Regions from separate parts of the Ferdinandcohnia jepli genome, predicted to be linked through region 2. Evidence: riboswitches for the same ligand, from Rfam matches in the RefSeq annotation. Region 2 holds a riboswitch; each other region holds the start of a gene.
What was found. Region 2 has a riboswitch for S-adenosylmethionine ahead of mtnK (S-methyl-5-thioribose kinase). Riboswitches for the same ligand answer to the same signal wherever they lie in the genome.

Region 1 (4,198 bases), on a different contig from region 2:
TGAACTGTTTAATTTCATCTGATTTTAAAACTTCTACTAATGCTTTTATTTCTTCGCGTTCTTCATCGCCTTTATTAATTACAATTAGGTTTGCAGGTACAACATCATCGCCTTCAAATGCAATACCATCTTCAGCAATGTTTACTCCGCCTTCAAGTGCATAGTTTGTATTGATAACAACTGCGTCACCTTCACCATTTTCAAAAGAAGATGCTAGTAATTTCGCTTCAATTAAAGTAGAAAAATCAAGATTTTTCGGATTATCAACGATGTCTTCCACTCTCGCTTGGTCTCCTACACCTTCTTTAAGAGTAATAATGCCTTCTCTTTCAAAAATTGGTAAGATACGACCGTGGTCACTAAATGAATTACTCATAATAATTTTCGCGCCATCAGGTAGCTCGTTTAAATTGTTAAATTCCTTTGAGTAAATACCAATTGGTTCTTTGTGAATTTCACCAACACTAACAAAATCAAAGTCTGGGTTATCTTCCATTTGTAATGCTAAATAACCTGGCGTTTGGAAATAGTTTGCATCGATTTCTTTTTCGTGTAAAGCAACATTAGGTAAAATATAATCAGTAAAAACTTCTATCTCAAGGTCAATTCCCTTTTCCTTTAAAAGCTCTTTTGCTTTTTCTAATACTTCAGCATGTGGAACTGCAGATGCGCCAACTACCAACTTTTTATTTTCGTTCGTTCCTTCTGTTCCTTGTTCTCCTGCTTCATCATTTCCACCGCAAGCAGCTAGAGTTAATGATAATAAACCAACTAATAATAGTAAAAACCACTTTTTCATGTTAGTACTCCTCCTGTTATCTCTTGTCTGTATATTTTGTAAAGAAATCACCCAAAAATTGAATGATGAATACCAAGATTACGATTGCTACTGTAGCAATAAAAGTAATGATAGGTTTATTTCCTTGGAACCCATAAAGATAAGCAAAATGTCCCAATCCTCCTGCTCCAATAACCCCCGCCATCGCTGTAAAGCTAATTAACGAAATAGCAGTTACAGTAATACCTGAGATAAGTGCAGGTAATGATTCCGGAATTAATACCTTATAGATAATAGTGCTATTAGTAGCTCCCATAGAATGCGATGCTTCAATAACACCTTTATCGATTTCGCGTAGTGCAATTTCTACCATTCTTGCGTAAAAGGGTGCCGCACCAATAATTAAAGATGGAAATGCTGCATTTGGGCCTAACATAGAACCCATGATAATTTTAGTAAACGGAATTAGTAGAACAAGTAAAATAATAAATGGAATTGATCTAAAAATATTTACAATCGCTGATACAAAACCATTTATATAACGATTTTCCCATGCATTTCCTTTATCAGTTAAAAATAAAACCAAGCCTAGAAACAAGCCGATAATAAATGTTGCTACTACTGATATAGATGTCATATATAGTGTTTCAAGCGTTGCTTCCCATAGGTCGTCCCATTTTAACTTTTCCAGGTCTTCCACTTGTTTTTCCCATTTAAAGAGTTCATATAACTTCTCAAGCATTTTCGATCACCTCGACTTCTACCTGCTGTTGACGAATGTAATCGATTGACGAATTCACTTCATTCATCTCACCATCAATATGAATAAACAAAGTCCCATATGAACCGCTTTGTGTTTGAGAAATCTTCCCCTGCAGAATGTTAACTTCAATATTGAAATCACGGATTAAACGTGTAATTAATGGTGTTTCAGCAGTTTCGCCAACAAAAGTTAATTGAATAACCCGTCCGTTAGGATACTGATGTAACAAGTGTTCAATCGTTTCTTTTGTTTCCTCTGGCTCTGTTACCTGTTGAACAAAACGTTTTGTAATGTTAGCCTGAGGTTTTTTAAACACATCAAGTACCTTCCCTTGTTCAACAAATCTGCCTTCCTCCATTACAGCGACCCGATGGCAAATTTTACGTATAACATGCATTTCATGCGTGATTAATACAATCGTTAACCCTAATCGCTCATTAATATCCACGAGCAGGTCAAGTATTGAGTCAGTTGTTTGTGGGTCTAGAGCAGAAGTAGCTTCATCACAAAGTAAAACCTTTGGATTATTTGCAAGTGCACGAGCGATACCGACTCTTTGCTTCTGTCCTCCACTAAGTTGTGAAGGATATGCATCTTCTCTTCCTTCTAAGCCTACTAATTTAATGAGTTCGGAAACTCTTTTATCTCGTTCGGTTTTGGGAACCTTTGAAATCTCAAGTGGAAATGATATGTTTTCTCTCACAGTTCTCGACCAAAGTAAATTGAAATGCTGGAAGATCATACTAATTTCTTTCCGTGCATTTTGAAGATTCTTCCCCTTAATAGAGGTTATATCATGTCCCGCAACTGTAATTGTTCCTTCGGTTGGTGTTTCAAGTCCGTTCAGTAAGCGAATTAAGGAACTTTTACCTGCACCACTATAACCGATTATGCCAAATATTTCGCCTTCATTAATTTGCAAATTGATATTATTCACAGCTGTTACTGAATTATTCTTTGAGTTATAGACTTTTTTAACATTTGTTAGTGATATCACGTTTGTCACACCTTCTATTCAGAAAAAACTAAGCTTAGTTTATGTAAATAACTGATAAAGTAAACTCCCGCCATTATAATCCGGTTACCTTTATTTACAATTAGGGTGTCAGCCTGTCTTTTCAGCTACTTTACTAAAACAAAAATACCTTTCTGCAAAAGAGCAGAAAGGCATAGATATCTAAATAACCTTCCTCTCATCTCTCAAAGCATAAGCTTTGTGTGAATTGGCACCTTTTCAACGGACGTTGACGGTTGCTGGGTTTCATAGGGCACTTCCCTCCACCACTCTAAATAAGAGTCACATTTATATATTCACTTTTTCATTATGTTGCTATAGCGACATTTGTGATTTTATCATTAGCAAAAAAAGGTGTCAACAAATTTTTTTCTCAAAAAGAAACTACACAGTAGGTACAGATTTTTTCGACGTTGTTCCATTTGCTACTTCAATTGCTTGTTCTAAATCTTCAAGTATATCCTCTATATTTTCAATTCCTACAGATAATCGAACCAAATCCTCAGTTACACCTGATGCTTTTAGATCTTCTGGTCCAAGTTGTTGATGCGTTGTACTTGCAGGATGAATAATTAAACTCTTTGCATCTCCTACATTGGCTACATGTGACCATAATTCAACACTATTTATTAGCTTTTGACCAGCCTCTCTTCCACCTTTGATGCCAAAGACTACAACAGCGCCGGCCCCTTTTGATAAATATTTGTCTGCTAATTGCTTGTTCGGATGATTTTCTTCTCCAGGATATAGTACCCACTCAACGCCTGGATGATCTTTTAAATAAGTGACAACCTTTTTTGTATTTTCAATATGTTCTTTCATTCGAACATGTAAGGTTTCGAGTCCCAAATTAAATTGGAAAGCATTAAATGGGCTTATTGATGGCCCAAGATCACGTAGAAGCTGAACCCTGGCTTTTATAATATAAGCGACAGGTCCAAGTGCCTCGGCATAAACTAAATTATTATAGCTCGGATCAGGGGTTGTGAAACCTGGGAATTTAGGTGAATTCCAATCAAAATTACCACCATCTACGATGATCCCACCTAATGTCGTTCCATTACCTAGCAACCATTTCGTTGCAGAATGGATGACAATATCTGCTCCGTGTTCGATAGGTCTGCAGAGATAAGGAGTTGCAAAGGTGTTGTCAATTAAAAGTGGAATCCCTGCTTCATGCGCAATATTCGCTACTGACTCAATATCAAGAACATCTAAACTTGGATTACCAATTGTTTCTGCAAATACAGCCTTTGTATTAGGAGTAATTGCTTGACGGAAATTTTCTGGATTTGAAGGGTCTACAAATGTTGTTTTTATTCCATATTTAGGAAGTGTATTTGCGAATAGGTTATATGTACCCCCATATAGTGTTGATGCTGATACAATCTCGTCCCCAGCACCCGCAATATTTAGAATAGCAGTTGTTATAGCTGCCATTCCACTTGCAACTGCTAATGCACCAACTCCGCCCTCTAATTGAGCAACTCTTTCTTCAAAAACTGTCACTGTTGGATTATGGATGCGAGTATATATATATCCATTTTCTTTTAAACCAAATAGGTTTGCGGCATGTTCTGTATTATTAAATTTATAAGCATTTGATTGATAAATCGGAACCGCTCTCGCTCCCGTAACAGGA
Region 2 (4,198 bases):
CCTTCAGGGGCAACGCGAATACCAGCAATATGAGTAACTTCATCAGGATTTCTCTCTTCAATCGGTATTTCTTTTCCTGTTTGAAGGGAAATATCGAACGTAGATCGAGGTGCTGCAACATAAAACGGAATGCAAAACGCCTTAGCAAGTAACGCAAGATTGTATGTTCCAATCTTATTTGCTGTATCTCCGTTTGCAGTGATTCGGTCGGCACCTACGATAATAGCATCAATTCCCTTTGCAGCAATAGTATGTGCAGCCATGTTATCCGTAATAAGTGTTACATCAACACCAGATTGCAGGAGTTCCCATGTAGTTAACCGAGCACCTTGTAAAACAGGTCTTGTCTCCGATGCATATACTTTTAGATTGATATTTTTTTGTGCAGCAAGGTGGAAGGGTGCTAATGCAGTTCCATATCTAGCAGTTGCGATTGCCCCGGCATTACAAATAGTTAAAACCTTGTAGTCCTCATTAAAGAGGGAAAGTGCATGCTCACCGATTTGACGACAAACCTCTTCATCCTCGACTTGGATTTGAATTGCTTCATGCACGAGTGTAGTCTTCGCTTCATTAACTGTCTTGCAATCTTCAATACTAGCAACTAACCGATTAACTGCCCAAAGTAAATTAACTGCTGTTGGGCGTGAACTGGCAAGGTACTCCTTTTCTTCATTCAATTTTAGTTTAAATTCAGATAGAGAGCAGATTTCATAACTTTGTGCTGAGAGTGCTAAACCAAAAGCAGCTGTAATGCCAATTGCAGGTGCACCTCGTACCTTTAAGGCAACAATGCTGTCCCAAACATCCTCAATCGTAAAGAGGTCAATAAACACTGTTTCAAGCGGCAGCTTTGTTTGGTCTAATAGGGTAATATAAGTATCTTTCCATTCCACAGATTGTGGAACTGTTTTTGTGTAACTCATGATGTCACTCCTTACGCTGTCTCTGTATGTCGGACATAAGTTCTTAATTCAGATAGACGAACGATATTTTTCCGGTTTTGGATCAGTTCCTTACCTAGACGTAACGCATGTTGTTTTGCTGCAATTTTTCGGTCTAAATCAGTTATGCCATCTAAATCTGCTACATGTGCCAAGCCTATCGTTCTACGAATAATTTCACATCCTGCAAAACCAATCGCATCTTCAAAGGCTTGTTGTATTGCATAGTCTAGATAGCCATCCACGTCACGGTATAATTCTACACCTTCATTTTTCCATAATTGAGTAAAGGTTGATGAAAAGACATCCCAGGTTTTTTCGATATGAGCAAACAAAGGCTCACGTTTCTGTTCTTCTCTCGAAATTGCATTTAATAATAGATTAGCAACAAATTGCCCGATATCAAATCCTAATGGGCCGAAAAAGGCAAACTCTGGATCTATTACCTTTGTTTCATTTTCATTTGCAAAGATACTGCCTGTATGAAGATCACCATGCAATAATGCATCTGCTTGTGTTAAAAATTTCTGTTTAAGTTTTGCAACCTCGAATTTTAAGGACTGGTCACCCCAAATCTGTTCAACATCTTGTTGAAGTTCAGGTTCATAGCTATTTGTATCAATATCAAAGAAAGGATCTGTAAAAACAAGGTCCTCTGTAATTTTACAAAGATCTGGATTAATGTATTTCTGTACCAATAGTTTTTTCTTTGCTGGCTCAAGACCAAAATCGGACGTGTAGAAAAGCGTTTTTGCTAAGTATGTACCAATATGCTCTGAGAGAAGTGGATATGTCTCGCCTTCAATCAACCCAGCTCTAGAAATCCGTAAATAGGAGAGATCCTCCATTACTGTGATTGCAAGAGTTTCGTCTGTGTAAAAAACTTTTGGTACAAGATTAGGCACATGTTCAGCTGCAGCAAGCAGTGCGTTTGCTTCAATGGTTGCGCGCTTGAGCGATAATGGCCAGCTTTCTCCAACCACTTTTGCATATGGGAGTGCTTGTTTGATAATAATTCCTTTGCTACTTTCTTGCTCGGTAATGTGGAAAACAAGATTTAAGTTACCATCTCCAATTTCTCTGCAAGATAATACTTGCCCTTCTTCAAATAAACGTAGACGAACAGCCAGTGCAACTGCTGTACTCTCTGTTAAAGGTTCATAGATTGAATGTTTTGAAATCGCCATTTGTATACCTCCATAGATTCGTAGTTAATGGAGGCTTTTCTATGTGTGATAAAAAATAGAAAAGCCTCTTTCCAGTTTGAAAGAGGCTTGAAGACACGGCTTCGCACCTCTTATCTGCCAGAAAGTGAAACAACTTTCTGTTGGAATTAGCACCGTGCCTTGCGGGTTTCCCCGGCGCATTATATGCGCCCCACCTTGCGATGGTATTACGGTCGGTTGCTGGGCTTCATCGGGCCAAATCCCTCTGCCTACTCTTGATAAGAGATCAACGTAATTGCTTTTGCAATTATTGAACTATTAAATTTTATTTTTGATACTGAAGTGAATAATACCAACCTAGACATGTAATTGTCAATAAATTTTTTCGATTCAATTAACTAAATTCATTTCTTAAAGTACGAGATTAATTATTTGTAAAATGCTGGACGTCTGTCTTGAAAAATAGGAATTTGTTTTCTTACCTCTTGCACCTTAGCGAGATTGATCTCACCAACAAGAGTGGTTGGTTCTGTTCCTGCTTCCACAATAATTTCACCCCATGGATCGATAATCATGGAGTGACCAGCAAATACATTGTTTGGATCACTGCCTGAGCGGTTACAAGCAACAACATAACATTGATTTTCAATAGCCCGGCTTAGCAATAATGCTCTCCAATGCTCTAATCGTGGGAGCGGCCATTCGGCTACTACAAACAGAATTTCTGCTCCATCTGTAGTATGTGCACGAATCCATTCTGGAAACCTGATATCATAACAAATCAAGCCGGAAGCCTGGATATTTTCAAGTGTGAAGTGGCCTTTACTCGCCCCAGCTTGCAAATATAGGTGTTCATCCATCAGTTGAAATAGGTGGAGTTTACTATATTCTCCAATTAATTCGCCTTCTCTATTAACGACAAACATTGTATTCGTAACACCATCATCCGTTTTTTTAGCAACAGAGCCTGCAATAATATTTACTGAGTACGATGTTGCAAGATCTTTTATAAATGACTTTGTTTTATCACCATTTTCATCCGCAATTTCATCTAGTCTAGTAAGGTCATATCCAGTTGTCCATAGCTCTGGTAAAATAATGACATCAGGGGTATGTTGTTTCATAGTTTGTTCGATTTCTCTAGTAACATTGTTAAGGTTACTGACCGGATCTCCGAATACAATGTCCAGTTGAATACATGCAATTTTTAGATTCATAGTTGGGCCTCCTGGAAAAAATAATACTTTACAATTTGTTTTTAACAATATATGATTTGTCACTAGAATTTCAAGTATTTTTAAGAAGGTGAATCCATGAAAAATTTTCAACAGTCTGACATACTTAAGAACTTACCAAAACAGTTCTTTGCTTCTCTTGTAGGGAAGGTCAACAGGGTGGTGGCGGATGGCCATGATGTAATAAATTTAGGCCAGGGTAATCCTGATCAACCAACACCATCACATATTGTAAAAGCATTACAGAATTCTGCTGAAAATCCAAGTTATCATAAGTATCCTCCTTTCAGAGGACAACCTTTTTTGAAGGAAGCTGCCGCTAAATTTTATGAACGAGAATATGGAGTTACGTTAAATCCCGAGACAGAGGTTGCAATATTATTTGGGGGGAAAGCGGGCCTTGTTGAAATTCCACAATGCCTTTTAAACCCTGGAGATGTTGCGCTTGTTCCTGACCCGGGGTATCCAGATTACTGGTCTGGTGTTGAACTGGCCCGTGGCGTTATGGAGTATATGCCGTTAAAAGAAGATAATGCCTTTTTACCTGATTATTCGGAGCTTAATCCAGAGCAATTAGAAAAAGCCAAAGTTATGTTCTTAAATTACCCAAATAATCCCACAGGCGCAACTGCGACAAAGGAATTCTTTGAGGAGACTGTTGAATTTGCGAACAAACATGATATTTGTGTAGTTCATGATTTTGCATATGGAGCAATTGGTTTTGACGGGAAGAAGCCAGTTAGCTTTTTACAAGTAGAAGGTGCGAAAGAAATTGGAATTGAAATCTACACACTGTCTAAAACTTATAATATGGCTGGATGGCGAATAGGTTTTGCGGTTGGAAATCCAAGTG
Region 3 (4,198 bases), on a different contig from region 2:
ATGACTACAGAGTCTTCCACACTTGAAGAAATTAAAGAAAAGTATGATAGTGAATTTACTATTCTTGAAAAAGACACAAAGAAGAAAGCCAAAGAGCTACTCAAACGAGCGAAGGCAGATTTTATCGAAGAATCAGCTGATGGAGTGGCAGTTTTGCAAGTGATGGGTACCTACTATAACGAATTCAAGACGTTAGAAAAAGAAACCGATGAGTTATTCTACGCGCTCTATACCGAGCTAGAGAATGAGTTAGTAGTTAATGGACACTCAAAAGAGGAAGCCCTGCCTTATAAGAAAAAGTATGAAGAAAAGAAAAATGAATTATTGAAAAAGGCATTAGATGTTCAGGGAAGTTACCAGTAGGCAACTTCCCTTTTTTTACACCTCTACTCCAGCCAACTTCTCCAACTCTTTCCCTAAAAACGTTGCAACCTCAAGCATACCAAACTTACCGGCAGCATCCTCCGCGTCTGAGTTGTAATTGGTATTTGTATTGATGTCATATGTGAAAATTTCGCCCTCGCTGTTACGGATAAACTCGATGCCAGCAATGTGAATGTCGTTTGCAGCTAGAACCTGCTCATACCTTTCTAAAATAGGATCTGCAAAGTTTTCAACGATTTGGAACTTAGGTTTCGTTGGTACTTCTTCGCCAACTGGACAGAAAAGGTCTCCGATTTGGCATGCGTCTGCCGGGCATAGTTCAAAGCCTTCAGATGTGTCGACTCGAACCGCATACACAAACTTGCCGCCAACAAATTCGCAACGGGTGATATATGGTTCTGGTGATTGGATGTACTCTTGAATAAGCGTAATTCCATCAACCGGCTCCTCAAAAGTCGGTCCTTCAAGATACTCATTTAGTGCTTCTAATGAATAGAACAATTGAACTCCAAGTCCTTTTCCAGCACGGTTATGTTTTGTAATAAATGGTGCACCTGCAAACTTCGCTGCCGCTTCACGAATTTGTTCTTTTCCAACTGCCGCAACTGTTTTCGGTGTTTTTACACCATAACGATTCAACTCAAGGTATTGCTGAACCTTACTAACTTCTAACTGCAGTGCACGCGATCCGTTAAACACTTTTCTATCGTGCGCTTCTAACCATGCAAGAACTGCACTCGTTAATTCAGGTGCATATCGATGACCGCGCGTATGAGAAGATGCGCTCATTCTACTATAAAATACACCTTCCGGCGGTGCCTCGGATAAGTCCACTGTTCCCTGATCCAGATGCCACAACTCATACGGAAGATTTAGTTCTTCTAGGCGCTTTACTAAGTGCTGTGTCCATTCATCATTTTCATGAATTACATATATTTTACTCATTGCTTCCACTCCTTTTTAAGCTTCTAGTTTTTGAGTTCGTTTCGCTTCTACAAGTGGCATTACATCACGAGCAAAGCGTTCCATTTCTTCTAGCTGTGGTGAAAATTGAAGTAGTAATAAGTCTAATCCAACCTCTTCATATGCTAAAATGCGCTCCGCAATTTGTTCCGGTGTTCCGATTAAGTTTGGACGCAAGCCTCTGTTTGAAACGGAATAATCCTGCAACTGAATTTGCTGCTCTAATTGAGATTTACTTGTGAAATCCTTGAATCCCGCGTATCCGCTAGTATCTTTTACATCCGTGATACGACGAAGTTCCTCCTGAACCTCTTCCTCTGTATCGCGGCAAATCACGTACGCTGCCATTCCAAAGGATTGGAAGTCGTCTTTGTTCAAGGCTTTTCGTCTATTTTTCATATCCGTGATTTTCGTATCAATTTCTTCAACTGTTCCACCATGCATCACATAAGCGTCCATGACTGAAGCGATTACTTCTTTACCCTTTGGACTTTCGCCGCCTGCATATAAAACCGGGTTAGGACGTTGAACTGGCTTTGGAGCAAGCTTCGCATTTTGGATATTGTAAAACTTGCCATCATATGAGAAAGTTTCTTCTGTCCATAGTCCTTTCACAACATCGATAAACTCTAGCGTGCGGTCATAACGCTCATCATGTGCTGTAAAAATACCGTTGTACTGACGGGCTTCTTCTTCCCACCAAGCAGAAACGACATTCAACGTAAACCTTCCATTGCTTATATGATCAATGTTCGCAGCCATTTTTGCTGTTACAGCAGGGTTGTGGAATCCAGGACGGACCGCTGTCATAATTTCAATTTTTTCCGTAACTGCTGCAAGTGCTGCCGCAGTTGACCAAGCCTCAAGGGAATCATGCTCGGGACCCTTAATATCATTCAAATATAATTCAGCAATTAAGGTTGTATCATAGCCCCATTTTTCCGCCGCTTGAATCACTTCCTTTGCATAAGCAAAGGTCGGTGGCATGTTCTCATCCTCCACATTTCGTAACCACCCACCAAAAATCGGTAACCAAAAACCATACTTCACTCCACTCATCTCCTCATGCTGTTTCTAGATAAAATAAAAAACCTCTTCAAAAAGAAGAGGTTTGTATGTAACGTCGACCCCTTCTTATTTCTCAAACATCAAGTTTGATGGAATTGGCACAGTATTCTATGAATCTAGAACCCGCTGCCGAGGCTTCAAAGGGCCATTTCCCTCCACCTCTCGTAATAAGAAGACACTATTTATTTCGTAATTCGTAATGTTATCATACTTTATCTATCAGAAAAGTTCAACAAAAAAGTTTTTGTTAGCTAATGTAGTAAACCGAGTAATCTTATTGAATTACTGAATAGAGTTTCTCGTTAAGTCACAATTATGATTGCAGGATAGTCTTATTAATTGCATAATAGGTACATTAATTGAACAATGCTTAAATTGCAAACCACAAAAAAGGAGAATTCAGATGAACCTGTATGAAAAACTCATAGTAGATTACGATAAATCATTAAACAAAAACGGCGTAAGGGGTGAGCGCTTGGCCACAAGATTAGCGGCTCTTTCCGAGATTGGACTCACACCAGACTGCGGTTCGTACCGGATTGGCTTTTCAGAAGAAGAAAAGGCAGCAAAGGACCTCGTCAAAAAATGGATGACCGAAGCAGGACTTGAAGTAACTGTTGACGGTGCCGGAAATGTGTTTGGCCGCCTTGAAGGTAAAAACCCAGAGTTACCGGCACTAATATCTGGATCCCATGTAGACAGTGTGCCAAATGGCGGACATTTTGACGGACCACTTGGTGTGCTTGCTGCACTAGAGGTTGCAGAAGCTTGGAAACAAACCGGATACACTCCAGAAAGACCTTACGAAGTCGTCATTTTTACCGACGAAGAAGGTGCACGTTTTAACGGTGGCTTTAGTGGCAGCATGTCGATGATTGGTGAGGCAAAACCAGAGGATTTACTTCCTAAAAAGGATATAAACGGAGTCCCTTTTAGCGAGGTGTTAGAAAGTATTGGCCTCACTACAGATTCCTTTTTCACTTCAAAAAGAGACCTCGACAAACTAGAAGCCTTTGTTGAAATACATATTGAACAAGGTAAAAGACTTGAAAATGCAAACACATCTGTAGGAATTGTGACCGGAATTGCAGGACCATGCTGGTTGAAGATGACGTTTAAAGGACAAGCCGGTCATGCAGGCAACACTCCAATGAATGATCGACAAGATGCTCTTGTTGCTGCCAGCCAATTTATATATGAGGTACAAGCGCTCCCTCAGCAAGTGAGCTCTTCTGCAGTTGCGACTGTTGGCAAGGTTGATGTATTTCCTAATGGGGTAAATGTTATTCCAGGTGAGGTTCGTTTAACTGTTGATATTCGTGATATCCAAAAGGATACGCGCGACAAACTAGTCGAACTTGTCATCGACAAGGCGCACACTCTTTGCAACAACCACAACATCGAACTAGAAGTAGAAGAAACCTTCCGGGAGGCACCCGTTCCAATCAGTGAGGACATGCAGGAAAAACTGGCTAACTCGGTTAAAGCCCAAGGGATAGAACCGGCTTATTTACCAAGCGGTGCCGGGCATGATGCAATGGTGGTTGGGCGTAAACTTCCGGTTGCGATGATTTTTGTACAGAGTAAGGATGGGATTAGTCATAATCCTGCCGAGTGGTCGACTTTGGGGGATTGTGTGCAGGCGGTTCATGTGTTGAAGGATTTTTTGGAGACTTATAGATAATCATGAAAAAAGAGAATGGAATCTTATTTTTCCATTCTCTTTTTACCCACTAATAACCAATAGGTTTATGTTCTTCCCGGGTTGACCAAACTCACTAAT
Region 4 (4,198 bases), on a different contig from region 2:
AATACTTCTGCGCCGATTGAGCTTTTAAAGTGTCCTAACGCCCATTCATGGCCAGTTTGATTAAAGCTTGCTACTGCTTTCGAATGCACCACAATTTTGAAGCCTCTGTTGTAGGCATCAACAGCAGTGTGAAGCACACAAATGTCGGTACATACGCCTACAAGATGTACTTCTGTAATTCCACGTTCACGTAGTTTTAGCTCAAGGTCTGTTCCAGCGAATGCTGAATATCTTGTTTTATCCATCCAATATACATTTGGATTTGCTTGTTGATCATTGAATACCCCTTGCAGTTTCCCATACAACAATCTCCCTGATGTATCCTCAATATTATGGGGGGGAAATAATTTCGTTTCAGGGTGTCGGTGATCACCTTCTTTATGAAGGTCAATTGCAAAGACTACATAATCGTTGTTAGAGATAAATTCTTCTGTAATACTCACAATCTCATTTTCAATCTGCTGACCCGGTTCGCCACAGGTTAACGCACCATCTGATGCAACAAAATCATTTGTATAATCAATATTTATCAATGCCTTTTTCATTAGTATTCCTCCTAATCTTAGTAAACATTAATAATTAACATATTGTTAAATGTACGTTTCAAAAAATTAGTATCTAGCTGTATATATTGGTTTAACTACATCCATATCAATAAATTCATAAAGCTGTGTTGGTGCTTTGGATGTACGCTGTGTCTTTTTCCCTGGAACAAGCTTGATAAATGGCAGAGTTTTTATTTTTCTAGCAAAACTTTGCTCACTTGCTATTGCAGGATCATCAGTCACAGTTAGTAATACCGCTTGTAGTTCAGAGTACGTAAATTGTGTCGGTAAAAATCTTTTTGCCACTGTTGTTTGCAGTAGGTCATTGGTAATCATCGCAATCGCATCTTTAATAATCTCAACATGATCGAATGCAAGCTCCAATGACAGAACCTCATCTAGTGCAAATAATTTCACATCTGCTGCATCGTCATTTGCTTTTCGTTTGGATAAACTATGCTCTGGGACAATCGCATAATGGGCGTTTGTGATAATCCAGCCTCTTGGATCTCTACCAGGCTTATCATAGACTCCAAAGTGTTTAATATGAATCCCACCAACACCCGTCTCTTCTTCGAGCTCGCGTTTTGCTGCTTCAAAAGCTGTTTCATCTTCTTGTACAAAACCGCCAGGTAATGCCCACTTCCCTGCTTCAATGTTTGGTTTTCCTTCTGCATTTGTCATTGAGCGTTGTATAAGCATCAGCTTCATTGTCATTTTCGGTGGTTTGTAAACCTCAGCTTTTTCTGAGACAATAGTGAAAACAGCAATATCAGATGTATATCCATCAGGCGTGCGATATTTCTTTACATCATATTGGTTCAATGCTTCTTCGTTCGACATTGTGTTTCCCCTTTTGAAATTAGTATATGTTACTATTAACAAAATGTTAATTGTTAATTATAGTATATCCGAAACTCACCAAAAAAGTCCACATATTCTTTAAAAATTTTTCCCGATATTTGGGATTCGGCAATTACTTGCTCTATGAGTAATTAACTAATAAATATGCTTTAGCAGTTAGTAATTCATTTGCCCTATGAGTGACCAACTGATATGATTGCTTCTCCAGTTGGCAATTCTTAACTCCAATAAACTAACTACTCCCCTTCGTGTATTGCAACCAATAGTAGTTCAAAAACCTACTAGTCCATTTAAGAACACTAGTTAAGCGCAAGATCCAAATTGTGCTTATTTTGGGACTGAACCTGTCCCTCCGTACCACCTAGGTCTTTAGAAAGATTTCTTAAAAATTGTTTGACTTTTCAAATAACACGTTGTAAATTTAGTATTAATTTTATACGGTATATCCTTATCAAGAGCCAGGGGAGGAAATTGGTCCGGTGATCCTGCAGCAACCTCTTATTTTCTACGGAAAATAAAAAGGTGCTACGTCCAACAGACTTATTGTCTGAAAGATGAGGAAGAGATAATAGTACCTCTTCCTCTTGGGAGAGGTTTTTTTATGGCCTCTCACTTGTTTTAATCCAACTAAACACATGAGTTTAGTTTTGATTATTCATATATGCTATAAAATTTAGGAGGCGGTATTATGACAAGTGTTGGGTATTGGTTTATTGGGTTTGCTTTGGTTTACACGTTTTATCTTATCTTTATAAGTCAGATAGCAAAACGGAAGGCAGTTGATGGAAGTGGATTTTTCGTTGGAGGTCGTGGGTTTAATACATTATTAGTCACTGTTTGTATTACAGGTTTATTTTCAGGTTCTTCTTATATCGCAATTTTAGAGCTTAGCTATCTTACTGGTATTTCTGCGATTTGGTATGGTGTAGCGGAAACGATACATGTTTTAATTATTGCACTTGTGTTAATCGCCCCTTTTCGTAAAAAAGCATTGGTTACCATATCTGGGCTTTTAGGTGACCGTTATGGTGAAAAAGTTCGAGGTGTTGCTGGTGCCATCACTGCCTTTACATTCCCGATGTGGTCTGTCGCTACAGCACTAGCTTTTGCATCCGCCCTCTCTGTTTTTACAGGAATATCTCTAATTTGGTCCGTTGCATTAACTGCCCTATTACTCCTTGTATATCTTCAGTTCGGCGGTATGTGGGCAATCGGAATTACACAGTTAAGTAATGTAATTGTCTTTTTCATCATGCTGGGAATCGGTACATATGCCTTTTTCCTTAATCCTGGAATTGATGGACTTAAGACACTCTTTGAAGAAAAACCACAATACGCCTCCCTTGATGGTGCAGGGATCCAAACAATTTTAGCCTGGTTTGGTACTTTCCTTTTTAACGTAATTCTAGCTCAAGCTGCGTTTCAAATGGCTTTGTCCTGTAAAACACCGAAGCAAGGACGCAACGGATTGCTTTATGCTGCGTTACTTGGTATTCCATTAATAATTGGTGCTGTGCTTTTCGGATTAGCTGCTGCACAGGTTGTCCCAAATGAAGGCCGTGGACTAGTAGCAGTTCCAATGTATCTAATGGAAACTCTTCCAGCCCCTCTTGTCGGACTGTTCTTCTTAGGCTTTTGGGCAGCCGCGCTAAGCTGGGGTGCACCTTGCCAATTTTCTGGTGCTACAAGTTTAGGCCGCGATGTTGGAAGTGCCATAAATCAAAAAGCAACGGAAGCGCAATTAATTCGCTATACAAAATGGTCTTTAGTGCTATTAACTCTTTTAATGGTCGGTTTTGCCCTTTTACGGTCAGAGCAGTCCGCCTGGTGGAATGTACTTGCATGGGTTACTAGAAACTCGGCAACTTTTGCACCAGTAGTAGCTGCATTATTCTGGCCAGTTGTAACAAAACGAGCAGCCCTTATTTCACTTTTTACAGGTTCATTATCCGGTTTACTTTGGTATCACCTTAGTGGCTGGGCAGTAAACGACTTTTATTTAAACATCCATCCGGTTTGGATCGGCATGATTGTTAATATCATTACGATAATAATTGCTAGTTTACTTGATACCGCTAGTAAGTGGGAATGGAATGGATCATTTAAAAGTCTGGGATTCTACTCATTTCTCCTTTCATGCACTTTAATTGGTTTTCTAGTCTCAACTTTCTCATTCCTACATCAAAATGGGATTACAGGAATTATCTTAATGCTTATTGTGTCAGGATTTTTTATCAGTTGTATTAGTTTTATAAAAGAGAAAACAACGGTTACAAGACATGTTAGAAAAATAATATAGGAGGCTGGTAGACTTGGGTATTACAACCGATTTACGAAAAATTGATGTAACAACAGTGTGGAAAAAGAACGTTCAAACAGAACAGTTCGTGAGAGGCTTTCAATTTTTAATTGATGAACCTACAAAGATTGGCGGCGACAATGAAGCTCCTACACCATTGGAATATGTATTGGGTGCATTCAACGGATGTATCTTTGTGGTAATCGATTTAGTTGCAAGAGAAATAAATTTTCACTTTGAAAATATTGACATAAAAAGCCTTGCCGTTGTAGATCGGCGTGGACTATTGGGTACTGCAGATGTTTCACCCTACTACCAATCTGTCATAAACGAAATCGTCTTTGAAACTGATGAAACACCAGAGAAACTAGAAGAACTAAAAGAAATCGTACTCAAACGCTGCCCCCTATACAACCTACTAAAAAATGCAGGTGTTGAAATCGAACTAGTTTGGGACATAGCTCCACTGCCCCACCACAAATAAAAAATG

Region 1: it holds a riboswitch for S-adenosylmethionine, as region 2 does, so the genes downstream of both, AB3M96_RS13115 (methionine ABC transporter ATP-binding protein) here and mtnK (S-methyl-5-thioribose kinase) in region 2, are expected to answer to the same signal.
Region 3: it holds a riboswitch for S-adenosylmethionine, as region 2 does, so the genes downstream of both, AB3M96_RS05855 (LLM class flavin-dependent oxidoreductase) here and mtnK (S-methyl-5-thioribose kinase) in region 2, are expected to answer to the same signal.
Region 4: it holds a riboswitch for S-adenosylmethionine, as region 2 does, so the genes downstream of both, AB3M96_RS16695 (sodium:solute symporter family protein) here and mtnK (S-methyl-5-thioribose kinase) in region 2, are expected to answer to the same signal.

Annotation. Positions count from the first base shown of each region.
Region 1 covers NZ_JBFOKR010000011.1:69,057-73,254, reverse strand. Annotated here, with positions in the region: gene AB3M96_RS13125 (MetQ/NlpA family ABC transporter substrate-binding protein) at 1-799, opposite strand, end outside; gene AB3M96_RS13120 (methionine ABC transporter permease) at 816-1,520, opposite strand; gene AB3M96_RS13115 (methionine ABC transporter ATP-binding protein) at 1,513-2,538, opposite strand; SAM riboswitch class I at 2,732-2,838, opposite strand; gene AB3M96_RS13110 (O-acetylhomoserine aminocarboxypropyltransferase/cysteine synthase family protein) at 2,941-4,198, opposite strand, start outside.
Region 2 covers NZ_JBFOKR010000003.1:28,764-32,961, forward strand. Annotated here, with positions in the region: gene mtnA (S-methyl-5-thioribose-1-phosphate isomerase) at 1-926, opposite strand, end outside; gene mtnK (S-methyl-5-thioribose kinase) at 938-2,131, opposite strand; SAM riboswitch class I at 2,239-2,395, opposite strand; gene AB3M96_RS03705 (carbon-nitrogen family hydrolase) at 2,539-3,390, opposite strand; gene AB3M96_RS03710 (pyridoxal phosphate-dependent aminotransferase) at 3,424-4,198, shown strand, end outside.
Region 3 covers NZ_JBFOKR010000004.1:179,950-184,147, reverse strand. Annotated here, with positions in the region: gene AB3M96_RS05865 (hypothetical protein) at 1-363, shown strand, start outside; gene AB3M96_RS05860 (ATP-grasp domain-containing protein) at 379-1,329, opposite strand; gene AB3M96_RS05855 (LLM class flavin-dependent oxidoreductase) at 1,345-2,397, opposite strand; SAM riboswitch class I at 2,479-2,589, opposite strand; gene AB3M96_RS05850 (M20 family metallo-hydrolase) at 2,819-4,099, shown strand.
Region 4 covers NZ_JBFOKR010000015.1:94,918-99,115, forward strand. Annotated here, with positions in the region: gene AB3M96_RS16685 (cysteine hydrolase family protein) at 1-545, opposite strand, end outside; gene AB3M96_RS16690 (NUDIX domain-containing protein) at 612-1,388, opposite strand; SAM riboswitch class I at 1,855-1,970, shown strand; gene AB3M96_RS16695 (sodium:solute symporter family protein) at 2,098-3,708, shown strand; gene AB3M96_RS16700 (OsmC family protein) at 3,722-4,192, shown strand.